Regions from separate parts of the Mesorhizobium sp. WSM4807 genome, predicted to be linked through region 4. Evidence: predicted binding sites of a transcription regulator. Region 4 holds the regulator's gene; each other region holds the start of a gene.
The links. The regulator LexA, encoded in region 4, represses DNA repair genes until DNA is damaged. The targets are predictions, from matches to a motif close to TGTTCNNNNTGTGTTCNG.
Positions count from the first base shown of each region.

Region 1: a site for LexA is predicted at 1,349-1,366, ahead of AC0L3N_RS02445 (PA0069 family radical SAM protein). Genes of this name have one in related genera too.
Region 2: a site for LexA is predicted at 1,961-1,978, ahead of ssb (single-stranded DNA-binding protein). Genes of this name have one in related genera too.
Region 3: a site for LexA is predicted at 1,735-1,752, ahead of ruvC (crossover junction endodeoxyribonuclease RuvC). Genes of this name have one in related genera too.

Region 1 covers NZ_JBVVQY010000002.1:29,269-32,506, reverse strand. Annotated here, with positions in the region: gene AC0L3N_RS02455 (cyclase family protein) at 1-595, opposite strand, end outside; gene AC0L3N_RS02450 (glycosyltransferase) at 784-1,290, opposite strand; gene AC0L3N_RS02445 (PA0069 family radical SAM protein) at 1,441-2,595, shown strand; gene AC0L3N_RS02440 (ribonuclease HII) at 2,751-3,238, shown strand, end outside.
Region 2 covers NZ_JBVVQY010000006.1:54,697-57,934, forward strand. Annotated here, with positions in the region: gene AC0L3N_RS09750 (MarC family protein) at 63-692, shown strand; gene AC0L3N_RS09755 (OsmC family protein) at 782-1,207, opposite strand; gene ssb (single-stranded DNA-binding protein) at 1,342-1,860, opposite strand; gene AC0L3N_RS09765 (cupin domain-containing protein) at 2,252-2,467, shown strand; gene AC0L3N_RS09770 (ArsR/SmtB family transcription factor) at 2,545-2,859, shown strand; gene AC0L3N_RS09775 (SRPBCC family protein) at 2,856-3,238, shown strand, end outside.
Region 3 covers NZ_JBVVQY010000029.1:17,759-20,996, forward strand. Annotated here, with positions in the region: gene ruvB (Holliday junction branch migration DNA helicase RuvB) at 1-503, opposite strand, end outside; gene ruvA (Holliday junction branch migration protein RuvA) at 547-1,167, opposite strand; gene ruvC (crossover junction endodeoxyribonuclease RuvC) at 1,178-1,693, opposite strand; gene rcdA (protease adaptor protein RcdA) at 2,028-2,558, opposite strand; gene AC0L3N_RS27500 (hypothetical protein) at 2,921-3,238, opposite strand, start outside.
Region 4 covers NZ_JBVVQY010000024.1:18,172-21,409, forward strand. Annotated here, with positions in the region: gene AC0L3N_RS25355 (ComEC/Rec2 family competence protein) at 1-1,473, shown strand, start outside; gene lexA (transcriptional repressor LexA) at 1,467-2,204, opposite strand; gene AC0L3N_RS25365 (molybdopterin molybdotransferase MoeA) at 2,309-3,238, opposite strand, start outside.

The DNA.
Region 1 (3,238 bases), on a different contig from region 4:
TCAGCGCGTCCAAACTGACGCCTGGAAACGGCTTCTGGTTGAAGCGGGCGGCATCGGACCATTTCTTGTACCAATCCGAACGCACGAAGACGACCGAACCCTCCGGTATGCGGCCGTGCTCCTTTTCCCATTCTTCGATGTCGGCGACCTGGAGGTGATAGCCTTCGTCGCTCTGCACCTTGCCGCTGATGTCGATCACGACGAGCGGCCGCACGGCATAAGTGGCCGGCAGGTCGCTGATCGTTGCACCGAGTGGATTCCAATGGGAGGGTGGATCGAGCTGCGTGCCATATTGGTCCGTCGTCAACTCGTAGGCGGTCGCAACGAATCCATGCTTGTCGTAGGTGAACTCTTCGCCGGCCTTGACGTAGCCCTCGATATCCCGACCGGCGACAGTCGGTTTGAACTTGGCATTGGCGAAGCCCGGCCATACAGGCTGCACCGGCTCGAAGGCGTGGGTCAGATCGATGTACTTGGCCGATTTGAGCGTGTTCTCATAAACCGACCAAAGCGACGATTCCTGCGCCAAAGCGATCGCCGGCACTGACCAAGCGGCTGCCAGCGAGGCGATACGAACGAATTTAGATACATTCATCTGCAATCTCCCCGAATATTGCTGAGTATCGCGAGTTTCCCGCAGGACGACAAGCATATGCATTCCTCCCAAGAGTATCGCGCCAATGCGGATTCCATCATGCCGCTTTCCGCCCACGGCTTGCGCGCCGCCTCATCCTAACGAAGGACGCGACGTTCCCTCGCCCGCTATGGGGAGAGTGACGACCGTCACTTCGCCGGCGCCACCCAGATTTCGGCGTCGAGCCTCTTGGTCGCAAGGCCGCGCGCGATGGCTTCGGCGCTGCGGGCGTTTTTCGATAAGGCCGCGGCCTGACGCTTGCTGATCACCAGCCCTTCGGCCAGTGCCCGGTTTCCCGAAAATACCCGCGACAGGAACGGCACGCGACTGCCGCGCGCCCGCGAAAACCGCGCCGGCATGGTTTGCCGGGCCGTGTGGGCGACGACTTCGTCGATCCAGCCTTCCGCCAACCGCGCCCCCGGCTCCAGCAGCAGCAGCCAGTCGCCCTTGGCCTGCCTGATGCCGGCAGCAATGCCGCCGCTCGCCACATAAAGGCAGCCGGCATGTTCGGCAACGCGGTGCGTCTGGTCGGTCGAGCCGGTGTCGCAGACGATGACATCGCGCACCACGCCCTCGACCGCGCCGCCAATCAGCGAGGCAAGTGTGCGGGCAAGTCTCTCTTCGTCATTCAGGGTCTGGATGAGAACGCTAAGCATCGTTAGCCGAATAGCGGAATGCGGGGCGCAGTGCCAGTTTTTGCGTCGCATCGCAAAATGTTCTTGATTTGTTCTGCTGGAAAAAATAGGATTATTTTCATGAACAGAGCGATTCGACAGCCAGCCGACAGTCGTTGGGAGAGGGCAAAAATGGAACAGATCGTACGTGCCGACATTGCCGCCTTCGGGGCTGGAAGGGCCGAGATGGCCAATGCAATGATCGAGCAGAGTGGCGTCCGAATCCGTCCAGACCGCAATCGCGGCCGGTCCGCCGGCATCAACCCGTCCGGCCGGTTCGAACCGGTCAGCCGGCATGTGTTCGATGATGGCTGGAACTCGCTGGAGGAGCTGCCGCCCTTCAAGACCGAGGTGCAGGTCGAAAAGCCGCGCACCATCATCACCCGTAACGAATCGCCCGACATTTCCTTCGACCGCTCGATCAACCCCTATCGCGGCTGCGAGCATGGCTGCGTCTATTGCTTCGCGCGGCCGACGCACAGCTTCATGGGCCTGTCGCCCGGGCTGGATTTCGAATCGAGGCTGTTCGCCAAGCCGGATGCGGCGCGGCTACTCGACAAGGAACTGTCGAAGGACGGCTACCAGCCGCGCACCATCGCCATCGGCACCAACACCGATCCCTATCAGCCGATCGAGAAGCAGTACCGGATCATGCGCGAGATCCTCGAAGTGCTGGAGGCGCGCGGCCATCCGGTCGGCATCGTCACCAAATCCGCGCTGGTGACGCGCGACATCGACATTCTGTCGCGCATGGCCGAACGCGGTCTGGCCAAGGTGGCGCTGTCGGTGACGACGCTCGACCGGATGCTGGCCAGAACGATGGAGCCACGCGCGTCGACGCCGACCAAGCGGCTGGAGGCGATCAGGCAGCTTTCGGACGCCGGCATTCCGGCCTCGGTCATGGTCGCTCCGATCATCCCCGGCCTGACCGATCAGGAGATGGAACGCATCCTCGATTCGGCACGTGCGGCAGGAGCGCGCGAGGCCGGCTATGTCGTGCTGCGCCTGCCGCTGGAGGTCGCGCCGATCTTCAAGGATTGGCTTCTGCGCCATTATCCGGACCGCTACCGTCACGTCATGTCGCTGATCCGCTCGATGCGCGACGGCAAGGATTACGATTCGGATTGGGGCAAGCGCATGAAAGGCTCCGGCCCCTATGCCTGGCAGATCGGCCGGCGCTTCGAGATCGCCGCCAAACGGCTTGGCCTCAACGCCGAACGGCGGTCCCTCAGGACCGACCAGTTCGTCGTCGCGGCCAAGGCAACCGAGCAACTGATGCTGCTGTGAAGACATCGTGTGCCGCCGCTGCCGGCGGCACATGAAAAATCCCGTCCGGCCTGTCCTTGTCCCCGGGCTTGCAGACGGTGCCCTCCGGGTCCGGTGCCTCACCCGACCCGGAGGGGCTTGCGGAGAATCGGAGCCGATGCGAACCTCGCCGCAACATGGCTCGCGCGCGTTCTGATTCTCCGCTTCTCTTCGAAATCGTTGAGAGGCCCGATTTCTCCTTCGAGACGAAGGCGATGGCCGAAGGACTATGGCCGGTGGCGGGAATGGACGAGGCAGGTCGTGGCCCGCTCGCCGGGCCGGTCGTGGCGGCAGCGGTGGTGCTCGATCCCGCCAACATTCCCGACGGCCTCGACGATTCCAAGCGCCTCAGCCATCTGCAGCGCGAGGCGCTGTTCCTGAAAATCCTAGGCTCCGCTCTTGGCGTGTCGATGGCTTCGGTCAGCGCCGAAGGCATCGATGGCAGCAATATTCTCAAGGCCAGCCTCGAGGCGATGCGCCGCGCATTGGTCGGCTTGTCAGTGCAGCCGAAATTAGCCTTGGCCGACGGGCGCGACGTGCCGCCCGGACTGCCATGCGAAGGCAGAGCGCTGATCAAGGGCGACCAGCGCTCGCAGTCGATCGCCGCCGCCTCGATCGTCGCCAA
Region 2 (3,238 bases), on a different contig from region 4:
CTCTGACCCTGCTTTGCTCTACCAATGCCGGTGTTCGGGCGCGCCCGGCGGGAGGGTCAGAGATGCCGAGCTTCGACAGCCTGTTCAACGCCTTCGTCACCATCCTCGTGACCATCGACCCGCCTGGCCTGGCGCCGCTCTTCCTCGCCGTGACGCGCGGCATGAACCGCGAGGAGCGCAACCAGGTTTCCGTGCGCGCCTCGATCATCGCATTCCTGGTGATGGCGCTGTTTGCAATCGCCGGCGCATCGATCCTGTCGGTGTTCGGCATCACGCTGCCGGCGTTCCGCGTCGCCGGCGGGTTCCTGCTGTTCTTCATCGCCTTCGAAATGGTGTTCGAGCGCCGGCAGGACCGCAAGGAGAAGATCGGCGACGTCGCCATCACCAAGGACATGATCCACAACATCGCCGCCTTTCCACTGGCGATCCCGCTGATCGCCGGTCCGGGCGCGATTTCAGCGACGGTCCTGCTGTCCGGCTCTTTTCCGGGTTTTGGCGCGCAGGCAGCCCTTGTCGGCATCATCGCGATCTGCCTTGTGATCACCTACCTGGTGTTTGTGCTGGCCGAGCGCATCGACCGGGTCCTCGGTCAGACCGGCCGCTCGATCCTGACACGGCTGCTCGGTGTCATCCTGGCGGCGCTCGCCGTGCAGTTCGTCGCCGACGGCATCAAGGCGCTGATGGCGGTATGAAAATGAAAGCGGCCTCGCGCTTGATTGCCGAGGCCGTCATTTTCGGCGCGCCCAGCTCGCACGACGAACCGCCGCCACTGGGTGCTATCCTACTTAGCCGTGGTGTCGATGACTTCGAAGTCGTGGGTCATCTCGGCAGTCTTGGCCAACATCGCCGTGGCTGAGCAGTATTTTTCGATCGACAGGTCGATCGCCCGTTTCACCTTGTCGCGCGAAAGCGCGCGGCCCTTGACGATGAAGCGCATATGGATGCGGGTGAACACCCGCGGCTCCTTCTCCGCCCGGTCGGCGTCGAGTTCGACCACGCAGTCTTCGACCGCCTCGCGCCCCTTTTCGAGGATGTGGACCACATCATAGGCCGAGCAGCCGCCAGTGCCGAGCAGTACCAGCTCCATCGGGCTTGGTCCCGGCGTCTTGCCTTCCGGTCCGAACGCAGTCCCCAGCACCACCTTGTGACCGCTGCCGGACTCGCCGACAAAAGTGCGCTCCTCGACCCATTTGACCCGTGCTTTCATCTGATACGTCCTTTCACCGCGCACTACTCAAACGCACAACGTCCCGAAAATCCAAGACAGATTTTCGGGACGCCAATGCGTGGCCTCAAATAGCTGGCGTTGTCAGCTCGCGCAGAGCCGTTCGCTCCGAGCGATCAGAACGGAATCTCGTCGTCCAGTTCGCGCGACGAACCGCCGCCACCCTTGTTGCCGCCACCGCCGCCGCGATTGAAACTCTCGCCCGGGCCGGACTGGCCAAAATCGGAACCGCGGCTGCTGCCGCTACCGGTATAGCTGCCGACCTGACCGCCCTCGCCCTGCCCGCGTGCGTCGAGCATCTGCAGGTCGCCACGGAATTTCTGCACCACGATTTCGGTCGTGTAGCGGTCATTGCCGGTCTGGTCCTGCCATTTGCGCGTCTGCAACTGGCCCTCGACATAAACCTTCGCGCCCTTCTTCAGATACTGCTCGGCGACCTTGGCGAGCTGCTCGTTGAAGATGACGACACTGTGCCACTCGGTCTTTTCCTTGCGCTCGCCGGAAGTCTTGTCGCGCCAGCTTTCCGAGGTGGCGACGCGGATATTGACGACCGGCTCACCCGAATTCAAACGGCGGATTTCCGGATCCGCCCCGAGATTGCCCACCAGAATGACCTTGTTGACGCTACCCGCCATGATACTTCTCCGCGCTCATCCGAAACAAAATTTCTGTCGCTCACCTTATAGACTGCGGACAATCCCCGCCTGCCGTGGCTGCCTTTTCCCACAAGGTTTTTGTTCTCTTTTTGTTCTAGGCTCATCAATCCCTACTGTCAAGGAATGTCAGCAACAAGTAGTATCTTGGGCCTGGAAATTCCACGAAATCTGGCCGCCGGGATCGAAGGTTGAACACAATGAAGACAGTTGCACATGAGGACCAGCCGCAAGAAGAGTGGCGAGCGGGAGTACAAACCCGCTGCACGTCTCGGCCCGCAACGGCGCAACTCAACTTTGCATTTTTGAACAATGGGTCGAGCCCTGGGTTGGCGCCCCGACACATTGGCACCCGGTCGAGGAGGTGCTTACTGTGATCGCTGGCAAGGCTGAAATGTGGATCGATGAGGAACGTTTGGTCTTAACTCCCGGGCAGTCCCTTGTTGTTCCCGCGCACAGGAAACATGGCTTCCGAAACGCCGACTCCGAAACGCTTCATATCCAAGCCGTGCTCGCGTCGCCAATTTTCGAGGCGACGTTCGACGGGTCCCCCGAGATGGTGAGACGCTGGCTTCTAACGAGCCTGTAAAACAGCGCCCTGCCTAAAACACCGCCAGCCTAAAACGCCGCTTGCCAAACCAATAAGTGTCGACTTATGCTTCTGCCATGATCGAAGCAGAGATTTTTCGAGCGCTTTCCGACCCGACGCGACGTGCCGTCTACGAACGGCTCGCCGCCGGCGAGATGACCGTATCGGAACTGCGCAGCGGCATGACCGTATCGCAACCGGCCGTCTCGCAGCATCTCGCAGTGCTACGCGGCGCCGGCCTAGTGGCCGAGCGGCGAGCCGGCCGCAACGCTTATTATCGCGCCGATCCGCAAGGGCTCGACCCACTGCTTGGCTGGATCGAGCGCTACCGTGCGTTCTGGCCCGAGCGTATCGAAAGGCTCAAGGCGGTTTTGAAGGATATGGACCAATGACGGCAAAACAGCATTCGGACATGGCGGCAGCTTCGATCGAGTTCGAGTGCGAGCTTCCAGAGCCGCCGGAAAAAGTATGGCGGGCGCTAACGGTGCCGGACCTGCTCGCAGCCTGGATGATGCCGAACGACATCAAACCGGAGATCGGCGGCCGCTTTGCCTTTGCTAAGGCTGATGGTCAGATCGAGTGCGAAATCCTGGACGCCGAGCCCGAACGCCTGCTGCGTTATTCCTGGCGGGAGCGGCCGGCGCCTGGCAACGCAGCGGATCCGCTTGCCAGCCCGCTGGACAGCCCAATGGATAGCATCGTCACCTTCACGCTCGACCGCACCCTGTCGGGCGGCACGCATCTGCGCATCGTCCACGATGGATTTGCGCG
Region 3 (3,238 bases), on a different contig from region 4:
GGGTTGGTCAAGAGGCCGAGCCGGGTGGTTGCGGCGACCAGGGTGAAACGGGCTAGGTCGATCTTGACCGAGCGCGCCGCCGGCCCTTCGCCGATGATCAGGTCGAGCTGGAAATCCTCCATCGCCGGATAGAGAATTTCCTCGACCGCCGGGTTGAGCCGGTGGATCTCGTCGATGAACAGCACGTCGCGGTCTTCGAGATTGGTGAGCAGGGCTGCGAGATCGCCGGCCTTGGCGATGACCGGACCGGAGGTCGAGCGGAAATTGACACCGAGCTCACGCGCCATGATCTGCGCCAGCGTCGTCTTGCCGAGGCCGGGCGGCCCGACGAACAGCACGTGGTCAAGCGCCTCGCTGCGGCCCTTTGCGGCCTCGATGAACACTTTGAGATTGGCCCGCACCGCCGCTTGGCCGACGAAGTCGCCGAGCGTCTGCGGCCGCAAGGTCTGCTCGGCATCCTCGCCGCGCTTGTCGGGAGCAATGAGGCGTGGCGAAAGGCTCATGCCGCCTTCCTTGCACAGGGCAGGGAACGGGACAAGCGCAGACTCACCGCGCCAGCTCCTTCAGCCCGAATCGAATAAGCTTCGAAGCATCCGCATCCTCGCCGGCGCTCTTCAGCGCCGCCGCCACCGCATTGGCGGCGGTATCGCGCGAATAGCCGAGATTGACCAGCGCCGAGACGGCGTCGGTGATCGACGCCGGCGCCACGCCATCGCCGAGTTCCTGCTTCAGGCCGATGGTGCCGGAGGCAGTGCCCGCATAGGCTGGCGCCTTGTTCTTCAGTTCGGTGACGATGCGCTCGGCCACCTTTTTGCCGACGCCGGGCGCGCGGCTGACCATGGCAATATCACGTAGCGCGATGGCATTGGCGAGATCGGCCGGCGCCAGCGTCGACAGAATGGCCAGTGCCACCTTGGCGCCGACGCCCTGCACATTGCTCATCAACAGCCGGAACCACTCGCGCTCCAGCACCGACTGGAAACCGTAGAGCCGCAGCATATCCTCGCGCACATAGGTCTCGATGAACAGCACCACCGCCTCGCCGGGTGCTGGCAAAGCGGCAAGCGTGCGCGCCGAGCAGTGGGCGACATAGCCGACGCCGTGCACGTCGATGATGCAGAAATCCTCGTCGATCTCGTCCAGCGTGCCTTTGAGCTTGCCGATCATGTGTGGTCCCTCATGCCAGCGCCATCCTCGCCATCCTATAGACAACACTCTGCCGGTGATGAGCGTGGCAGATGGCAATGGCCAGCGCGTCGGCGGCATCGTCGGTGTCGAACGTCGCCTTCGGCATCAGCACCTTGACCATCATGTGGATCTGTTTCTTGTCGCCATGGCCGACGCCGATCACCGCCTTCTTGACGGCATTGGGCGCATATTCGGCAACGACCAGACCTGCCAGCGCCGGCACCAGCATGGCGATGCCGCGCGCCTGGCCAAGCTTCAGCGTCGCGGCCGCATCCTTGTTGACGAAAGTCTGCTCGACCGCCGCCTCGTGCGGCATGGCGGTATGTAGGATCTCGGCAAGCCCATCATGCAACTGGCAAAGCCGCGTCGCCAGCGCCGCCTTGTCGTCGGAACGCACCGTGCCGGAGGCGACGAAGCGCAGCGAGTTGCCGAGGCTCTCGACGATGCCCCAGCCGGTACGCCTCAGCCCCGGATCGATACCGATGATGCGAATCGTTTCCCCCATCCGCCAAGTCTACCCTTGGCGGACAGCGATGCCAGCGAAATGTGAACAAACCAGAAACAGGCTCCGCTGCGTCCAGGAAGAGCCAAAGAGACTGTTTCGAAAGTCGCTCCGGCGAGTCATATGGTGGTGGTTTCGAGAACCGGAGCGGAGCGGACATTTGGGTCCGTGAGCGCGCGCATGGCCCCGAAAATCGGAACCGATTTTCGGAAAGGATCATGCACAAAATCAAAGTGCTACAGCGTCCTTTGCGCGTCCAAGAAGGACGCGCGGCGCTGTAGGTAAGCGCAGAAAACGCCGTCAGATGGTCGCGGGAGCACAGTTTCCAAACAGTCTCTCAGCCGCGGGCAAAAGCCGTGTTCAGCAGCGTGATCTGATCGGAAACCGGATTGACGCGGCGGCCGGATGGCGACACGTCGGCCACGGCGCCGCCGTAGATTTCCTCGTCCATGCGACGCACCAGCGCCTGCAGGCGCAGCGAGCGGTCGATGAGGTCAAGAAAATCCTTGGGCAGTTCGACCCAGCCTGCGGCATCGTTGTTGGCGGAAGCGGTGTCGAGACGCACCTTGGATTTTTCGGAAGCAACCTGATCGCGGGTCATCTCGCCGGAATTCGCCGCGCGCTGCAATAGCAGCCAAGAGGCGACCTGCATCAGCCTCGTGGTCAGTCGCATCGATTCGGCCGCATAGAGCGTCGCCGCCAGCCTGGACAGTTTCTTCGCCTCCGCCCGGCCCTTGCCGTCCAGATATTCGGCCGCCTGCTCGACCAGGCCCATCCCTTCCTGGTAGAGCGGCTTGAAGGATTGGGAGAAAACCCGGCGCTCCGCCAGCTTGATGGTTTTCGCGCTTCCCTTCGAAGGATCGTTCATCGATACGCCCTGCACTTGCCTTACAGCCGGCCGAATCGGCGCCATCGCCGTCACGCCCTGCACCCTATATGACCGAGGCTTGAAAATGCGCTTCGCCGCCGGCGAAGGCAAGCATATGTTTAACAAACGGTTAACGGCGGCGCAGGCGCCCGGCAATCCGATCGCGGACAAAAAAAGAGCCGCGGATAAGGCGGCTCTCAGGAGTTTAACAGGGAGGCGTCAAACAAAGTGGCTCCAACCACTCGGTAAGAATCCAGATCACTGGATGCACATAGTAAACGCCTGTAAAGCTTAATGAAGCCTTAACGGCGCGGATATTTTTTGAACAAGCGTCGCCCGCCTGTGCCGTAACAGCACAATATTCAGGCCTTTTGGGCCTCAAGAAGCCGCTCGGCTTTCCACACCACCGGCAGCGCGATATAGGCGAACAGCAGCAATCCCGCGTAAAAGCCCATCGAGGACGTTGCCACCAGCGGCTCGATCGCCGGGTTACCGCCAAGCATGATGTAAAGGCCGATCAACAGGCCGATGCCACTGATTGCCGTCAACCAGAAATGGACGGTGGCAAGCCTCTTTTCCGCGACTGCCGGAAACAGATGGTAGAAGAAGGCAAACACCGCCGACATCAGCCATCCGGCCACCATGGTATGGGCGTGGGTCGGCATCTGCCCATGGTCTTT
Region 4 (3,238 bases):
GAATCGATGCGGCGCACCGGCATCTACCACATCATCTCGATTTCCGGCCTGCACATGGCGCTTGTCGCCGGCACCATCATGGGATTGCTGCGCGGCGCCTTTGCGCTGGTTCCCGATTTTTCGTCGCGCCGGCCGGTCAAAAAATATGCGGCTGCTGCCGCACTCGTTTCCATCGCTGCCTATCTGATTTTTTCCGGTATCGTGGTCGCGGCTGAACGCAGCTTTATCATGCTGGCGGTAATGCTTGTCGCCGTGCTGTTCGACCGGGCGGCACTCACCATGCGCAATCTGGCGATTTCGGCCATCGCCGTCATCGTCGTGTCGCCGCACGAGGTGGTCGGCCCAAGCTTCCAGATGTCCTTCGCCGCGACCGCTGCTCTCGTGGGCGCCTATGCCGGCTGGTCCGACTATCGTGCCGACAAGGCCACCGCGCCGCCACAGCGACGGTCAACGATCGCTTTCGTCACGCGAAAACTTGCCGCTGGGACAGGTACCATCGCAATGACCTCCATCATTGCCGGCAGCGCCACCGCACTCTTCGCCATCTGGCACTTCCAGCGCGTCTCGCCGCTCAGCCTGTTCGCCAATCTGGCCGTCATGCCGATCGTCACGGTCGTCATGTTCCTGGCCGTCGTTAGCGCCTTGGCAATGCCGTTCGGCCTCGACGGCCCTTTCCTATACATGATGGGCAAGGGGCTGACGGCCATGATTGCAATATCGGGATGGATCTCCGAGCGGTCGCCGGTCGATGCCGTCGGGCTGATCTCGTTGCAGTCGGTTCTGCTGGTGACGGCCGCCCTGGTCATCGCCACGATGGCAACGACATGGTTGCGGCTTGCGGCACTTCCCTTTGCGCTCGCCGGCCTGCTGACGATTTCCGAGACGCGCACTCCCGACGTGCTGATTTCGGAAGATGCGCATCTGGTGGCGCTGCCGATCGGCGGCGGCGAACTTGCCGTCAACCGGGTGCGCTCGAACGAATTCATCACCGACAACTGGAAACATGCGCTGGTTTCAGCGACCATTGTCGAGCCGGAGACATTCGAAAAAGGAGACGTGCGGTTCGACATCGTCGACCCGGCCGACCTGCCGCCGGGAGCGCCCTTCTACTGCACTGCCGGCCTGTGCCTCGCCCGGCACCAGTCCGGCGCGATCATCGCGCTCGCCGACGACCGCAAAACCGCACGGCCAGCCTGTGCCTTTGCGGATTTGATCGTCATCGATGATGCCACAGCCTATTATAATCCCTGCCGCAATCCGCTGGTTCTCGTCGTCACCAAACGGCAGCTCGCTCGCATGGGCAGTGCCGCCGTCTTTTTCGATCCGCTATCTGCGACGACGCGCGCAGAAATCCGTTTTGCCGTCAGACAGCCCTATAGGCCTTGGCATGAGCAGCGGAGATTTTCGCGCGAGGCGAGGGGCCTGCCGCCATACCGCAGGGCCGAGAAACCCAAAAAGCCTGCCGTTCAGTAACGCCGGATCAGTCCGACGAGCTTGCCTTGCACCTTGACCCGGTCCGGCCCGAAGATGCGCGTCTCGTAGGCCGGATTGGCGGCTTCCAGTGCGATCGAGGCACCTTTGCGGCGGAACCGCTTCAGCGTCGCTTCCTCGTCGTCGACCAAGGCGACGATGATCTCGCCAGGCTGGGCGGTGTCGGCGTTGCGGATGATGACCGTGTCGCCGTCGAAAATGCCGGCCTCGATCATCGAATCACCCTTGACCTCCAGCGCGTAGTGCGTGCCGCCGGTGATCATGTCCGGTGGTACCGAGATCGAATGCGTTTGGTGCTGGATGGCATCGATCGGCACACCGGCAGCGATGCGGCCCATCACCGGTATGGAGATGGTGGCAACGACGTCGTCGTCATTGCCGGCCGCGGGCATGCGCGAAGGCGCCGGCTTGATCTGTCGTCCGAGGCTGCCCTGCCCAAGGCTGCCCTGAATGACGCTTGGCGAGAATTTGCGCGCCGCATTGAGGCCGGGCGCGATCGAATCGGGCAGGCGCAGCACCTCCAGCGCGCGGGCGCGGTTGGGCAGGCGGCGAATGAAACCGCGCTCCTCCAGTGCAGTGATCAGCCGATGGATCCCCGACTTCGAGGCGAGGTCGAGCGCTTCCTTCATCTCGTCGAACGAGGGCGGAATGCCGCTTTCCTTCAGCCGCTCGTGGATGAACATCAGCAGTTCATGTTGTTTGCGTGTCAGCATCGCGACCCCCAACAGAATCAGAAAAACAAACCCAGAACAAACACTATCTGTTCCAGTTGTGTTCCGCAACCGTTTAAAATTTAATGAATGTGTTGACGTTTTGTTCAGCGTAGCATCAGCACGCTGCACGCGGCGCCCGTCGCGGCTGGGGGAGCGAACGGCTCGCGCACGATCAGCCCGTTGGCGTCGGCCAGCATTTTGAGCATCGAGGAATCCTGGATGCCGAACGGGGTCGCCAGCAGCGTGCCGGCTTCTTCGCTCACCACGGCGCGTACATAGTCCTGCCTGAGATCGTTGGCCGGCATGGCGGCGCCGAGCCGCGCCTGACGCATGTCCTGCCGGAAGGCGCGGCCGCCGAGCCGCGCAAGCAGCGGCGTCAGAAAGAGCTGCGTGCAGACCAGGCTCGCCACCGGATTGCCAGGCAGGCCGATGCAGCGGATGTCACCCAGCCGCCCGAACATCAGCGGCTTGCCGGGCCGCATGGCGATTTTCCAGAAATCGAGCGTCATGCCTTCACCGGTCAGCACGTCATGGACCAGGTCATGGTCGCCGACCGAGGCGCCGCCCAGCGTGACGATGACGTCGGCGCCTGCGTCGACCGCTTGTTTCACCAGCGTGGCGATCGCCTCCTTGCGGTCGGGGGCGATGCCGAGATCGAGCGCGCTGGCGCCGACCGAGCGGGCCGCGGCGGCGACGCCATAGGCATTGGACGAGATGATCTGGTCGGGGCCAAGGTCGCTGCCCGGCGGCAGCAATTCGTCGCCGGTGGCGATGATGGCGACCAACGGCCGTTTCACCACGCTGACCTGCGGGTGGTTGGCCGACGCCGCCAGCGACAATGCCGCCGGATCAAGCGGGCGGCCTTTCTCCAGCAGGACGTCGCCCTTCGAGAAATCGAGCCCGAGGCGGCGGATGTTGCGGCCTTCAACCGTCGACGCGGTCACTTCGATGCTGCCGCCGCCGAGGTCGCGGACATTCTCCTGGATGACGATGGTGTCCGCGCCTGCAGGAAGCGGCGCGCCGGTGAAGATGCG